DNA from 2 places in the Fervidobacterium sp. 2310opik-2 genome. Region 2 is predicted to be linked to the other one. Evidence: riboswitches for the same ligand, from Rfam matches in the RefSeq annotation. Region 2 holds a riboswitch; the other holds the start of a gene.
What was found. A riboswitch is a leader RNA that binds a small molecule or an ion and turns the genes downstream of it on or off. The one in region 2 is predicted to bind thiamine pyrophosphate.
Positions count from the first base shown of each region.

Region 1: another riboswitch for thiamine pyrophosphate. It lies ahead of AS161_RS06395 (thiamine ABC transporter substrate-binding protein); the one in region 2 lies ahead of AS161_RS08165 (sulfide-dependent adenosine diphosphate thiazole synthase).

Region 1 covers NZ_LNGG01000012.1:192,207-199,786, reverse strand. The annotation lists gene AS161_RS06405 (MFS transporter) at 1-441, opposite strand, end outside; gene AS161_RS06400 (ATP-dependent Clp protease ATP-binding subunit) at 659-2,884, shown strand; TPP riboswitch at 2,956-3,067, shown strand; gene AS161_RS06395 (thiamine ABC transporter substrate-binding protein) at 3,146-4,123, shown strand; gene AS161_RS06390 (transporter substrate-binding domain-containing protein) at 4,274-4,984, shown strand; gene AS161_RS06385 (beta-ketoacyl-ACP reductase) at 5,044-5,763, opposite strand; gene AS161_RS06380 (acetyl-CoA C-acetyltransferase) at 5,790-6,992, opposite strand; gene AS161_RS06375 (methyl-accepting chemotaxis protein) at 7,381-7,580, shown strand, end outside.
Region 2 covers NZ_LNGG01000026.1:41,705-49,284, forward strand. The annotation lists gene ileS (isoleucine--tRNA ligase) at 1-647, shown strand, start outside; gene AS161_RS08155 (hypothetical protein) at 652-1,932, shown strand; gene AS161_RS08160 (histidine triad nucleotide-binding protein) at 1,961-2,296, shown strand; TPP riboswitch at 2,405-2,517, shown strand; gene AS161_RS08165 (sulfide-dependent adenosine diphosphate thiazole synthase) at 2,626-3,453, shown strand; gene thiC (phosphomethylpyrimidine synthase ThiC) at 3,450-4,727, shown strand; gene AS161_RS08175 (sugar phosphate isomerase/epimerase) at 4,751-5,518, shown strand; gene AS161_RS08180 (thiamine-phosphate synthase family protein) at 5,521-6,756, shown strand; gene ribH (6,7-dimethyl-8-ribityllumazine synthase) at 6,802-7,293, opposite strand; gene AS161_RS08190 (bifunctional 3,4-dihydroxy-2-butanone-4-phosphate synthase/GTP cyclohydrolase II) at 7,290-7,580, opposite strand, start outside.

The DNA of each region.
Region 1 (7,580 bases), on a different contig from region 2:
TCCACCCAAAACATTTCCTATAACTCCGGTAAACATTCCAACTCCGAAATTTAAACCAAAAAATTTTGCTCTGTTGTCACTATCAGTTTTAAGAACTAAGAGAGTCGATAAAATTATGGAAGTAGCTGAAGTGAATCCACCAAAAAAGAACGAAGTGATAATCAGTTGAAAATAAGATTTGGTGATTACACGGTATACGCCAAAAAATATACCTAAAAGTTGCGAAAATATTATCAGTTTTTTCTTATCGAACTTATCAGCAAAAAAGCCAAATACCAATCCAAAAAATGCCGCTCCCCACAAGCTAGTAGAGGTTATTCTTCCAACAATACTTGTTGGAACTCCGCTTTGTCTTAAAACTAAATTAAATAGTGTTCCATATATACCCTGAGCAAGCCCGTCAATAAGGGTAAATAAAGTTATAAGCAAAGGTTGAGACATTTATACACCATCTTCCTTTTTTACCTATTTTGTTCGTATTTCAAACTATTCTAATTCAATTGTACCATTAGGCCAGAAAACTTCAACAACTAAACAAAAAACCAACTTATTCAAAGTAACACAAAATTAAAAATTATCACTCTTGACATATAAGTGATAATATGGTAAAATTCAAAACGAAAGGAAAAAGAAAAAATAGAAGAAAGGAGATGATTTTATGGTGTTTAACATGGAGGACTTCACGGAAAATGCTCAAGAGATACTCCAGTCTGTTAACGACATCTTAAATCGTTACAGACAAAACCAGTTGGCGCCTGAGCATATTTTATTAACTATGCTTGAAAACACTAAAAACGCAGCTGTAGATATTCTTACTTTCCTCAATGTTGATACGGATGCGTTGAGAAGAGACGTTGAAAGGATTATTTCTTCAAAAGGTGGTTATTACTATTCTGGCAGCAGTGGTACAAACCAAATTTACATAACCCCAGATACAACAAAAGTTATTAACGAGGCAAAGCGCGAAGCGAAAAGAATGGGAGATGAAAAGGTTGGTACAGACCACTTACTTTTAGCAATGGCTATTGTACCAGAGACAACAACTTATAGGTTATTGAGTAAATATGGAATAACACAAGATGCGCTTTACAGTGCTATAAAACAATTAAGAATGCAAAGGACTTATTCTGAAGAAGAAAACATCGACATTCTTGCAAAGTTTACTGAAAACCTCACCGAAATGGCAAAAAACGGACAACTCATGCCTGTAGTTGGCCGTGAAAATGAAATCAACAGGATGATTGAGATACTTGGACGCAAGATTAAGAACAACCCCGTTCTGATAGGTGACCCAGGCGTTGGTAAAACAGCGATTGTTGAAGGGCTTGCGCAAAGGATTGTTAATAAGGACGTGCCAGAATTCTTGAAGAATAAAACAATACTTAAATTAGACCTTGCAAGATTGGTTGCTGGTACGAAATTCAGAGGGGAATTCGAGGAAAGACTAAAAAAACTTATAGACGTACTTAAGAAGAGAACAGACGTTATACTCTTTATCGACGAATTACACACAGTTGTTGGTGCTGGTGCCGCTGAGGGTGCACTTGATGCAGGTAACATTCTAAAACCAGAGCTTGCCCGTGGAACGTTAAGGGTTATCGGTGCGACTACAGTTGAAGAATACAGGAAACATATTGAAAAAGACAAAGCGTTAGCAAGAAGATTCCAAGTAATCTTTGTCCCAGAACCAAGTATAGAAGAAACCATCGAAATCTTGAAAGGTTTGAAGGCCAAATTTGAAGAATTCCACAACGTCTCTATAAGTGATAAGGCAATTGAGTTTGCGGCGAAGATGTCCGCAAGGTATATCACCGACAGATTTTTGCCAGACAAAGCAGTTGATCTTGTAGACGAAGCTGCGGCAAGGGCAAAAATTGATGGAAAGAAAGAAATAGTTGAAGAAGATATCGCAAGTGTTATTGAAAGATGGACGGGTATCCCCGTCGGTAAAATAATGGGTGATGAAAAGGAAAAGATAAAGAACCTTGAAAAGATAATACATGAAAAGTTTGTTGACCAAGAAGAAGCAGTGAAGATTGTTTCGAATGCAATCAAAATGTCCCGTGCAGGTATTAGAAATCCAAAAAGACCACTTGGTGTGTTCTTGTTCCTCGGACCAACCGGAGTTGGTAAGACAGAGCTTGCTAAGAGATTAGCGGATGTACTATTTGGTAGTGAAAAAGCGCTTATAAGAATCGATATGAGCGAATATATGGAAAAGCATTCAGTAGCCAGACTTATAGGTGCACCTCCGGGATACGTTGGTTATGAAGAAGGTGGTCAATTAACAGAGCAAGTTAGAAGAAGACCTTACAGTGTAGTGCTCTTTGACGAAATTGAAAAGGCGCACCCAGAAGTGTTCAATGTACTCTTACAGTTATTTGATGATGGAAGACTTACAGATGGTAAAGGGACGACAGTTGACTTTAGGAATACCATAATCATAATGACAAGTAACATTGGTTCAGATGTTATAATGCAAGACATTGAAGAGGGTTTCGAAGACTTGATACCAAGACATATAGAAGAAGAAATGAGGAAATACTTCCGCCCAGAGCTTATAAACAGAATAGATGCGGCTGTAGTCTTTAAGCCTCTTAAGAAAGAACACATCAAGGAGATAATCGAAATATACACAAAGGAATTAAACGAAAGACTCATCGATTCAGATAAAGATATAAAGGTTGTTCTTGATGAGAGTATGAGAGAATACCTTGCAACTGAGGGGTACGTTCCGTCAATGGGAGCAAGGCCTTTGAGAAGATTATTTGAGAATACTGTAGAATTTAAGCTTGCAGAACTCATAATTGATGAAAAAGTAAAAGAAGGCCAAACTGTAAAGTTTATTTGGGAAGAAGGAATATTAAAGTGGGAAATTTTATAAAAGAATCTTTTAAAGATACAATTTAATACTTGACACAGTCTAACAAAGGGTTATAATAGGATTGAATTTAATAATGCCTGGAGGGGAGCTCCAAAATGCGGGGCTGAGAGGAAGGAGTCAATCCTTCGACCCTTCGAACCTGATCCGGGTAATACCGGCGGAGGGACCAGGTGACTCAAAAATTTGAGTTCTGGAATAAGCAATTAAAAATCGTCCCTCCGAAAAAATGCGGAGGGACGATTTATTTTTGGAGGTGGGAGGATGAAAAAGTTCTTGGTTATTTCTCTACTTTTAGTTGTTTCTTTAGTGATTATTGCTGCAGAGCTTGTTATTTACACGTCCGATAGCTTTGCTGGAGGTATAGGAAAAGTTATAGCGCCGAAGTTCGAAAAGGTCTACAAATGCAAAGTTAAAATGATAAGTTTTGGTTCGATGGGAGATGTCTTAGCAAGAATTATCGCCGAAAAAAATTCACCTAAAGCTGATGTAGTGATAGGCTTAAATCCTCAACAGTTACAAAAGGCCATTAAGGAAGGTGTTCTTGAGAAATATAGACCAGTTAACTCAAAAAATATTGTTTATAAGTCTTTAGTTACAGATTATGGTACTGTTTACGATTACGGTGCACTTGCCATGATTTACAACGTAGAAAAGATTAAAAACCCACCACGTTCCTTTAAAGATTTACTCAAGCCTGAATATAAAGGTAAGATAGTACTTATCGATCCAAGAACATCAAGTACTGGCTTAACTTTTCTTATGTGGACTATCGCTGCATTCGGCGAAGATGATGCTATGGAATATTGGAAACAATTAAAAAATAATGTTTTAATGTTTACAAGTGGTTGGAGTGCAGCGTTTAAGATGATTGAAACAGGGGAAGCAGATATAATAGTAAGCTATGCCACAGATGGTGCTTACAGCATGTACAAGTACGGTTCAATAAAGTATATGCCCGTTATATTCGAAGAAGGAGCATACGTGCTTGAAGAGTATGCCTCAATTGTAAAGGGTGCAAAGAATCTCGCACTTGCAAGGACATTTTTAGAGTTTATACTAACACCAGATTTTCAAAAAGAAGTGCCTCTTAATCAATGGATGATGCCGGTTATAAATGTCGAGCTTCCCGAAGTTTTCAAATATGTACCAACATTTAAGAAAATTCTCAAAGTCAAGCCAGATGTCAACGACAGGATAGATGAAGTACTCAAAAAATGGGAAAAGGCTGTGATTGGCTAGAAGATGAATAAGTTTAGGTAATCATAATTAATGGGCTGCCTTTTGAATATCGCAGCCCATTTTTATTTAGTTTTATAAAATGATGAACAAACTTTAGATAGGTAAGGTCTAAAATAATAGGATTATAAAAATCGAAAGGAGGATTAAAATTTGAGAAAGTTAATCGTTATAATTGTTATATTATTAACATTTCTTAGTACTTTTTCTCAATTTTTAAAGGTGGGATTTTTGCTAGGCTCACCTTACGCGTTTTGGAAAGGTGAAAAGTTTGGTGGTATAGATTACGATATTCTTAAAAAGGTTGTCTCCGATATGGATTATCAGCTTGAAATATACATTCTCCCATTTACCGCTTTAAAACCTGAGATTTTGAATGTTCTTAATTTGGATATCGTGGCTGGTGGAATACATATGACCGAAGAACGCAAAAAAACATTTTCTTTTTCCATTCCGTATATTCAATCTGGACTCGCTATTGTTTTAAGAAATGGGTTGCAATGGAATGGCGATGTTGAAAAGATAACATTTGCTGTTAAAGAAAGTGCAACTGGTCAAAAAGTAATCCAGGATTGGCTGAAAGAGGGCAAAAAGGTTAAATACAAAATTTTTGTCTCAAATGAAGAAATACTTGCAAATTTGCTGACTAAAAAAATCGATGCAGCTTTTTTTGATTACATTAATGCACTGTACTTTTCAAGAGTTTATGGATTTAGTGTTTATAAAGATTTAATATACAAAATTGATGTTGGATATATAATTCTCAACAAATCTATAGAAAAAGAATTCAACGAAAAGCTCAAAAAGCTCTTGGATACTTATGTAAAACGAGTTTTAACAAGTTATGTTGGAAGTTGGAAATAATTTAAATAAAAAGCGGTGGTTAACTTTAAAAACCACCGCTTTTTAATTTTAAATTTTTGCTAAATTATCAACCCACCATCAACGCCAATTACTTGTCCCGTTACAAATGACGATTCATCAGAAGCAAGGAACAAATAAACGTAAGCGACTTCTATTGGTTCACCAAGTCTTTTCAGAGCAGCTTTTTCTGCCATAGCTGTTAATATTTTTTCAGGAACTTTTTCTGTCATCGGTGTTTTGATAAAACCTGGAGCGACCGCGTTAACTCTAATTTGTGCACCTTTTCTTGCGAATTCTTTTGCCCATGTCTTTGTCATACCTATTACACCGGCTTTTGTTGCCGAATAATTTGTTTGTCCTATGTTTCCATATACACCGACAACTGACGAAGTATTGATAATACTTCCCTTTCCAGCTTCCAACATGTATGGTACAACGGCTTGCGTCATATTGAATACACCTTTCAAGTTTACGTTAATTACCTTATCCCAATCTTCTTCTGTCATATTTTGAATGAGCGCGTCTCTTGTTATACCTGCATTGTTGATGAGTACATCAATCTTTCCAAATTTTTCTATAACATCTTTTACGACTTCAGCTATCCGTGCTCTATCGGTGACATCGAGTTTATAAAAATGGATATTTGGGTTATCGTAAGTTGCTTCACCAACATCGCAAGCTATTACAATTGCACCTTCCTTAGCGAATAATTCTGCCGCTGTACGACCTATACCACTACCTGCTCCCGTGATTATACAAACTTTTCCTGCTAGTCTCATAAATCTTTCCCCCTTCATTTAAAAATTTACTCGATATTTTCAACTATAACCGCTGTGCCCATTCCTCCACCGATACACAACGTTGCAAGACCGTATTTTAGATGTCTCTTCTTCATTTCGTAAAGCAGTGTAACAATTATTCTATTTCCACTTGCACCGATTGGATGACCTAATGCTATACCACCGCCGTTAACATTTGTTCTTTCCAAAATCCATTCTTTCGAAACTCCAAACAATTTTTCCCAACCTTTTATTACTGCCAAACTCTGCGCGGCGAATGCTTCATTAAGTTCTATAAGTTCGATATCTTGGAATGAAAGACCAGCTTTTTTAAGAACCTTTTCAGTTGCTGGCACTGGGCCTATTCCCATTCTCATTGGGTCAACACCAGCTTGTGCCCAAGCAACTATTCTTCCAAGTGGTTTTACACCTTTCTTTTCAACATATCTTTCACTGGCAAGTACGAGAGCACTTCCACCATCGTTAATACCACTCGCATTTCCAGCTGTAATAGTGCCATCAGGTTTGAACGCAGGTTTTAATTTCGCAAGTGATTCCAAAGTAGTATCGAATCTTGGGTGTTCGTCTGTATCGAAAATTTTTACGCCTTTTTTATCTGGTATCTCAACTGGCACAATCTCATCTTTAAATTTTCCGTTTTCTATAGCTGCTTTTGCTTTCATTTGGCTGTTATATGCAAACTCATCCTGCTCTTGTCTTGAAATCCCAAATTCCTCTGCCAGCTTTTCGGCGGTTAATCCCATATGGACTTTGTTAAATACATCGGTTAAACCATCTAAAATCATATGGTCTTGTAATTCTTGTGTACCAAATTTTAATCCAAACCTTGATTTGTAGCTCAGTAAGAAAGGAGCTTGTGACATACTTTCTATACCGCCAGCTAAAACAACATCTGCTTCACCAAGCTCGATATCCGTTGCACCTATCATAACTGCTTTCATGCCACTACCACATAGCATATTAACAGTGTAACCGGGTTTTTCAGCTGGTACACCTGTATAAATTGAAACCTGCCTACCTGGTCCCATGCCTTGGCCTGCAGTCAAAATACAACCCACTATTGTTTCATCCACTTCTTCAGGAGAAACATTTGCCTGATTCAAAGCAGCTTTCGCTGCTATAGTTCCAAGTTGTGTTGCAGGAATATCTTTTAATGAACCACCATAAGTACCTATCGCTGTCCTTTTTGCACCAAGAATGTAAACCATAAGCACCACACCTCCTTATTTTATAAGTGAATCAATAAAACAATATAAATGAATCACCTTTCAGATTAGCCATATAATATATTAAACCATTTTTAGTATATCGATGTCAAAAATAGTATGAGCTAAAAAAATAAAACATAAACTCAATAGAAAGAGCTTTAAGATTTTAAAAGGTGTTTTATTATTCTTTTGGGTGTATATCTAAAAAATGGAAATAGAAAAATTCATTGATTAAACAAAAGTTATGATATAATTGTAAGTGTTCAGTTTTTGGTTATAAATTTAACCATTTATAAAAGCTTATTTATCACAGTTTTTCCGTTGTTAATATTTTTGTGATAGACATTGATAATGTAATATTCTTAATCTAAAGAAAGGAGGAAACTTTATGAAAAACTTATCTATTTTTTGGAAGATTTTTGTTATTGTAGTGATTCTTAGTATCGCTATGGTATTTATCGGTGTGTTTGGTGTTATTACTTTAAGAAGCAAAACAATTGAAAAGACTGAACAAAATTTGCAAGCACTTGCGGAAAACAGTGCGGGTGAGTTTTGGAATTTCATTCAGGGTCACGTCCAGCTTGTTGA
Region 2 (7,580 bases):
ACAACGCAACAGTAAAATACTGTACTACAGAATTAAGCTCCATATACCTTGACATACTTAAAGACAGACTTTACGTTGAAGCCAAAGACTCAATTTACAGAAGGTCTGCACAAACAGTACTTTACTACATACTCGAAGCACTTATCAAAATCCTTGCGCCAATTATGCCATTTACAGCAGAAGAAGCTTACCAAGAAAGTCCGTTGAAAAAATATGAAAGCGTACACCTTGAAAATTGGCCAGAAGTGAGAAAAGAATTTATCAATGAAAACTTACTCGAAGAATTCCAACAACTGCTGCTTGTTAGAGACGACGTTCTAAAAGCACTCGAAAATGCACGTTCTTCTGATGTAATCGGTCACTCACTTGACGCACACGTTAAAATTGAACCTAAAAACAGTGAAATTAGTCAATTGCTTGAAAAATATGCCGATATGCTGGAAGACTTCTTTATCGTATCAAAAGTCTCTATATTAAATGAACTATCAGATGGTATAAACGGACAGCTTGTGACTGTATTAGTTGAACACGCGGAAGGTCAAAAATGTCAAAGATGTTGGAAATACCATCCAGATACAGGAAAAGATGAAAATCACCCAGAAACCTGTCCAAGGTGTAGCGCAGTACTGAGAGGGGAAAGAAAATAAAAACATGACTATTAAAAGACTAAACATGGAAACATTTAGAAAATCTTTTGTTTATAAGCTTCTAATATTAACAATATTCACATTCTTTGCATCCTCGGTGGTGTACGCCGCCGAGGCTTCTCTATCGATACCATCAAAATTGGGAATTAAAAAAATAGAGTTAAATAAGACTATAAAAGTCGACGGAAAAAATTATCCGTACACCTTTTTAGATGGAATGCTCCTTAAAGATGGTGAAAGAAAAATTACAATAGACAACAAGACATACACCGTGGAAGTTAAGACACAACCAGACAAAGAATCTATTGAAGTTACCCAATCTTTGTACGCTTATACATTCACCAAATCAGCGTTAGTAATTAATCCAACCAACCGTTCATTGGAAAACTCAGGGAAAAGTACTGAGGTAACTTTGTCTGAAAATCCTCAAATCGCAATATTTGAAGATGAATTCGGTAATATTTCCGATGTTATATTCATCCCTCCACTACTTGAAAAACTAGACATACTAGATTCCCAAGTCCCAATAACAAACATATCTGGAAAAAAATTCCTACTCTCTTCAAAATCACCTTACAGACTACTGAGCAAAGTTCTTCTAAACGAACAAAGTGGACTCATACTTGAAGAAGGTGTGGTTATAATAAACGCGCTCAACTCTGAGCTTAACATCAAAGGTTCATTCATATCAACAGGTCCAATAACTATTCTCGAAAGCGGAAGATTAAGCGTAACTCAAAGTGGCATACTTTACCTAAATGGGAATGCGTCCACTACAAATGTAAACTCCGATATAGGGGCTTTAATCTTTCTTGATAACGCGAAGGCTAACAATGCCAATTTAGTACTACCAAACTTCGTTGTCATAAGAAATTCTGAACTTCAAAATGTAACAATAAATGGCGCTTACGCTGTGTATATAATAAATTCAAAGATAGAAAACCTAAACATCCAAAATTGCGGAAAAGTATATATAAACAACTCTGTAGTAAACACCTTCGTGACTTCTCTACTTTCCAAAGTAATCATGTACGACTCTCAAATAGACAACTCTGAAATCTCGGATCTTTCTGAGCTGAACATAGTTAATTCGAAAATTTCATCGCTGAAAATTCTAAAAGGTGGATTAGTTAAATCAAAAAATTCTGAATTAAACCAAATTGATATTGATGATTATTCAATAATCTACTTATTCAATACAAGTGCAAACGCGCTCAACGTAGGCAATGGAAAATATTACAACCTTGAAAGTAAGATAAAAACAATAAACAAAATTAAAAAATGAAATCTTTCAGATTGTGGGGGTGAAAATGATGAATGATTGTGTATTTTGCAAAATAATCGATGGGCAAATACCTTCTGAAAAAGTATACGAAGACAATGACTTTATCGTTATCAAAGACATTCGCCCAGTCGCTCCTGTTCATCTGCTTGCGATATACAAAAAACACATTGCGACAATAAACGACCTTTCCGAAGAAGATTCTAAAAACATGTGGAAACTATTTGAAGTGATAAAAAAAGTAACAAAAGACCAAAACCTCGAAAGCTATAGAATCGTCCAAAACAATGGCAAAGACGCTGGTCAAGAAGTTCACCACATACACTTCCATATAATCGGCGGAAGAAAATTAGGCGCTTTGGGATGATTGAATCGATTCTGAGCTATCAAAATACAAATAATCAAACAAATTCACCAAAAATCGGCAATTGACATACAGATATAGGTAAGATAAAATCAAATTAGAAAAAGTGAATATTCTCCCAAGGGGAGCTCCATACTGCGGGGCTGAGAGGAGGGAGGCAATCCCTCGACCCTACGAACCTGATCCGGGTAATACCGGCGGAGGGATTGGGAGTGGTAATTATTGTAAAAAAGTTAAATAAGCAAAATGAAATATCAAAACAAAAATCCCTCCGAAGAAAATTCGGAGGGATTTTTTATTGTAAAAAACTTCAAAACAGAGAGGAGATGAGTATGAAAGACTTAAAGATTTCCCAACTTATCGTAAAGCATTACTTCCAAAAACTAAACGATGTGCTGAATGTAGATGTAGCTATAGCTGGATGTGGGCCAAGCGCCCTTGCTCTTGCCACAGAACTTGCCAAAAATGGTAGAAAAGTAGCGATTTTTGAGGCGAAAAACGAACCTGGCGGAGGTATTTGGGGCGGTGGAATGATGTTCAATGAACTAGTTTTGGAAAGTGAACTCGAATGGTATTTGAAGGAACATCATATTAAGTACAAAAAGGAAGATGAGTTCATCGTTGTTGATGCCGTGCACTTTGCTTCCGCAATGCTTTACAACGCAACGAAAAATGGTGCGTATATATTCAATAACGTATTCGTTGAAGACCTTGTTATGTACAATGAAAGAATATCCGGTGTTGTCATAAACTGGATGCCAACTATAAAGGAAAAATTACACGTCGACCCTATAACGGTTGTAGCTAAATTCACAGTTGACGGCACGGGACATCCAGCAAATCTCGTCAGATTACTCTCCAAAAGAGGAATAATTAATTCTGTAAAAGGTTCTTCGGAAAACCTTTGCTCATGCGGAGTTGTTGAATACGAATTTCCAATGGACGCTGAGAATGGTGAAAAATTCGTCGTTGAAAACACAAAAGAAATTTACCCCGGTCTTTACGTCATGGGCATGGCGGCGGTAAGTGTCGGTGGTGGACCAAGAATGGGGCCAATTTTCGGTGGAATGATAATGTCTGGTCTTCGCGCTGCTGAATTGATCGAAGAAGAAATAAAAAGGATAGAAACATCAGAAAACAAAAAGCTGGTGAAAGCATGACACAACTTGAAATGGCAAGAAACTCTCAAATATCTCCAGAAATGACAACCTGTGCACAATACGAAGTGGTAGATGTCAAAGAAATAATTGAAAAACTGGCACTTGGGAAAGCCGTTATACCAAAAAACAAAATCCACAAAATATCAAGACCAATGGTTGTCGGTGAAGGATTTTCTGTAAAAGTTAACGCAAACATTGGAACATCACTTGGCTATAGTTCACTTGAAGAAGAAATCGAAAAGTTAAAAGTAGCTATAGACTCTGGTGCGGATTCCGTCATGGTACTCTCCACGTGGGGAGATTTAAAGGAAATGAGAAGAATTTTAGTCGAAATGAGCCCTGTGCCGGTTGGTTCAGTACCAATTTACGATTCCGCTGTTCTTTCGTACAAATCTGGAAAAAACGTTGTAGATTTCTCAGAGAAAGATTTCATAGATATGGTTAAATCGCACGCAGAAGATGGTATAGACTTCATGACCATTCACGTTGGAATAACGAAAAACGTGCTTGAAAAGGTTAAAAACAACCAAAGAATACTAAAAATAGTTAGTCGCGGGGGAGCGATTGTCACAGGCTGGATGATAAAAAATAACAAAGAAAATCCTTTCTATGAGTATTTCGACGAGATATTAGATATAGCTAGAGAATACGACGTAACGCTTAGCTTAGGTGATGGCATGAGACCCGGCGCTATTCTTGATGCCACTGACCATCAACAATTGGAAGAATTGTTCGTTATGCGCGAATTGGTTGAAAGAGCTTGGGAAAAAGGCGTACAAGTCATGTTAGAGGGTCCTGGACACGTACCACTCAATGATATAGAGATGAACGTGAAATTGATGAAAAAAGTGGGAAAAGGTGCTCCAATATTTTTATTAGGTCCCCTCCCCACAGATAGAGGTGTTGGATACGACCATATAGTTAGCGCTATTGGAGGAGCTTTGGCAGCTTACTATGGTGCCGATTTCCTGTGTTATGTAACACCATCTGAGCATGTTTCACTTCCAACTGTTGAAGATGTCAAAGAAGGTGTTATAGCTTCAAAAATAGCAGCAACGATAGCCGATGTGGCTCGTGGAAACAAAAAAGCCTTAGAACTCGAAAAACAAATGGCCATAGCAAGGAGTAAATTTGATTGGGAGAAGATGTTCGAATTGGCTATCCACTCTGAAAAAGCTAAAGATTACTTAAAGAAAAGACCATACGAAGAAAAAGGCTGTTCGATGTGTGGTCCTTTTTGCGCAATAAAAATAGCTAACGAATACGCAAAATAAATAAAATCAAAAGGGGATAAAAAATGCGAAAAGGCATATCAACAAGCATGATAAGGGCAAATATCGAAAAAATAGAAACTTTACCGGTATCATCACATTACGAACTCACATTTTTTAAGCAACAAGATGTTGAGACAGTCTTAAACTTCCTAAAAAAACGAAACGCGACATTTGGAATACATGCACCGTTTATATACAAATACAAAGAAACGCATCCATTCCCAACGCACCTCTTAGAAGATTTGAGAATAGACACATACATAACGAACGTATTTTGTGGTAAATTTGCAAAAAACATAGGCGCAGAATATATAGTAATCCACTTTCCAAACGCAAAGCAGAAGGATAATTGGAAAAAGGAAAAGATAGTAAATCAAGCGATAAACCATATCGTAAATTTAAATCGAATTATAGAAACTAGAATTGAAAATGTATATTTAAATGATTATTTCCATAATCCACAAGATTATGTATGGCTCGCGAAGGAAACCAACACTAAGCTATGTATAGATATCGGCCATTTACTCATAGACGCGGAACATTACATGTTCGACACTATAGACTTTCTTAATCAAACAATTGAATACACCAAAGAATACCATCTTTATTACGCTGATATTGAAACATACAACAAATGTCACCATGCGCCGTGGGGGGATTCTTTACAATTCAAAAAAATACTCGAATTTATGATCCAAACTAAAGAATTAGATATAGATTTGTTAATCGAACCATCAAACGATTGTCCAAATGAATTGAGTAAGCTTTTAGAGTTTTGGGAGGCGGTCTAAACATGTCAAATACCGTACTTGTTGTATCCGGGTTTGATCCATCAGCAGGAGCCGGGATTTTACAGGATATAAAATCGTTATCTTTACTTGGAATAAGCGCAATCGGAGTTGTCAGCGCGTATACAGTTCAAAATAGTGAAAAAGTTTTTCTCGCAAAATTCAGAAAATGGGAAGAAATAGATTCGGAGTTAACAGTCCTTCCCGAGCCTGATTACGTAAAAATAGGTCTCATATCTCCTGAAATGGTCAAATTCATTCGAGAAAAATATCCTGATGCGAAAATTGTTTGGAACATTGTTCTCAAAGCAAGTTCTGGGTACGAATTTGAGCAAAGAGAAATCGTTAAAGAAAATTTTGATTACGCCGATTACATTGTTTTAAACAACAAAGAAGCGCAAGAGTTAGATGTTAAACCTTCAGAAAAATTTATTGTAACGTACGGCCATACCGAAGGAGAATACATTAGCGTTTACTATAATGACAAAGAGATGAAGACAAAAAGAATTAAAGGACCTAAAGGTTCATCATTCCACGGAACTGGATGTGCTTTCACAAGCATTTTCACAGGATTTCTATCTATGGATTACCCCGTGGAAGAGGCTATTCAATCTGCGATGATTGTAATGAGCAAAATTCTAGAAAGAAGTACGGAAATACAGCAAGTGCAAAGTGAAAAACTCGCCCGTGAGTGGATGAAATACGACGCATTAGAAAGCCTAAGAATCGTGAAGGAAGAAATAGAAAAGATAGGCCACTTAACTATTCCAGAAGTTGGTCAAAATATTTCTTACGCACTCCCATGGTCACAACGTGAAGAAGAAGTAGCTAAATTTCCAGGGAGAATAAGACTAAAGGAAGGAAAAGCGTGCTTTGTCTCAGACCCGTCTTTTAATGACAAATCGCACACAGCAAGAATGGCTATAACGGCAAAGTCATTCAAACCTTACATAAGATGCGTAAGTAATGTAAGATACGAAGAAAAGTACATAGAAAACGCAATGAAAAAAGGGTTGAAAGTATTTAAATACGATAGAAACTTGGAACCTGAAGAGATTAAAAACAGCGATGGGAGTTCCATGCAATGGATGATAAAATACGCCATAGAAAAGACAGGTGAACTCCCAGATATCATTTACGATGAAGGTTGGTATGGAAAAGAAGCGATGATAAGAGTATTCGGAAGAAATCCTCAAGAAGTAATACAGAAAATAAAAATAATCGTTGGCATTTCAGAATAGCAAAAATTAAAGGCTTCGGAAAAAGACCGAAGCCTTTAATTTTTATCAACCATTAAAAGCCTTTTTCAAATTCACCATCTCCAACGCAGCCATAGCTGCTTCAAACCCTTTGTTACCACTCTTTATTCCAGCTCTATTCAAAGCTTGTTCTACAGTATCCGTTGTCAACACGCCAAAAGTGATAGGAATCTTCGAAGTCATATTAAATTGAGCAACAACCTTTCCTATTTCATTAGCGACAATATTGAAATGGTAAGTCTCACCTTGGATAACAGCAGCTAATACAATTATCCCATCGTATCGTTCCTCCTGCTTTGTCATCAAATTAAGTGCATACGCAACTTCCATACTTCCCGGCACTCTAACAACTTCGATGTCTTCGTATCTCACACCATGCCTTGTCAAACAATCTACAGCACCCTCAAGAAGCCTTTCAGTAACGGTACTATTAAACCTTGACAAAACTATCCCAAAACGCAAACCTTCTCCTGAAAAACCGCCTTCAATTACTTTGTAATTTTTGTAACCGTTGCTCATAAATTGACCTCCTTTGACCCTTCAATCTCTATCAAATGACCAAATTTTTCTACCTTAGTCTTTAGATAACTCACATTGAATTTCGTTACTTTCCCATAAAGGCTCACACGTTCAACGACGCTTATCCCATAACTTTCTAAAGCCTTAACCTTGTTTGGATTATTCGTTAAAAGCCTTACTTTATCAATGCCAAGTGCTTTTAATATCTGACTTGCCGCTGCATAATCGCGCTGGTCAGGTTTAAACCCCAGTTTTACATTCGCCTCGTACGTATCCAACCCTTTATC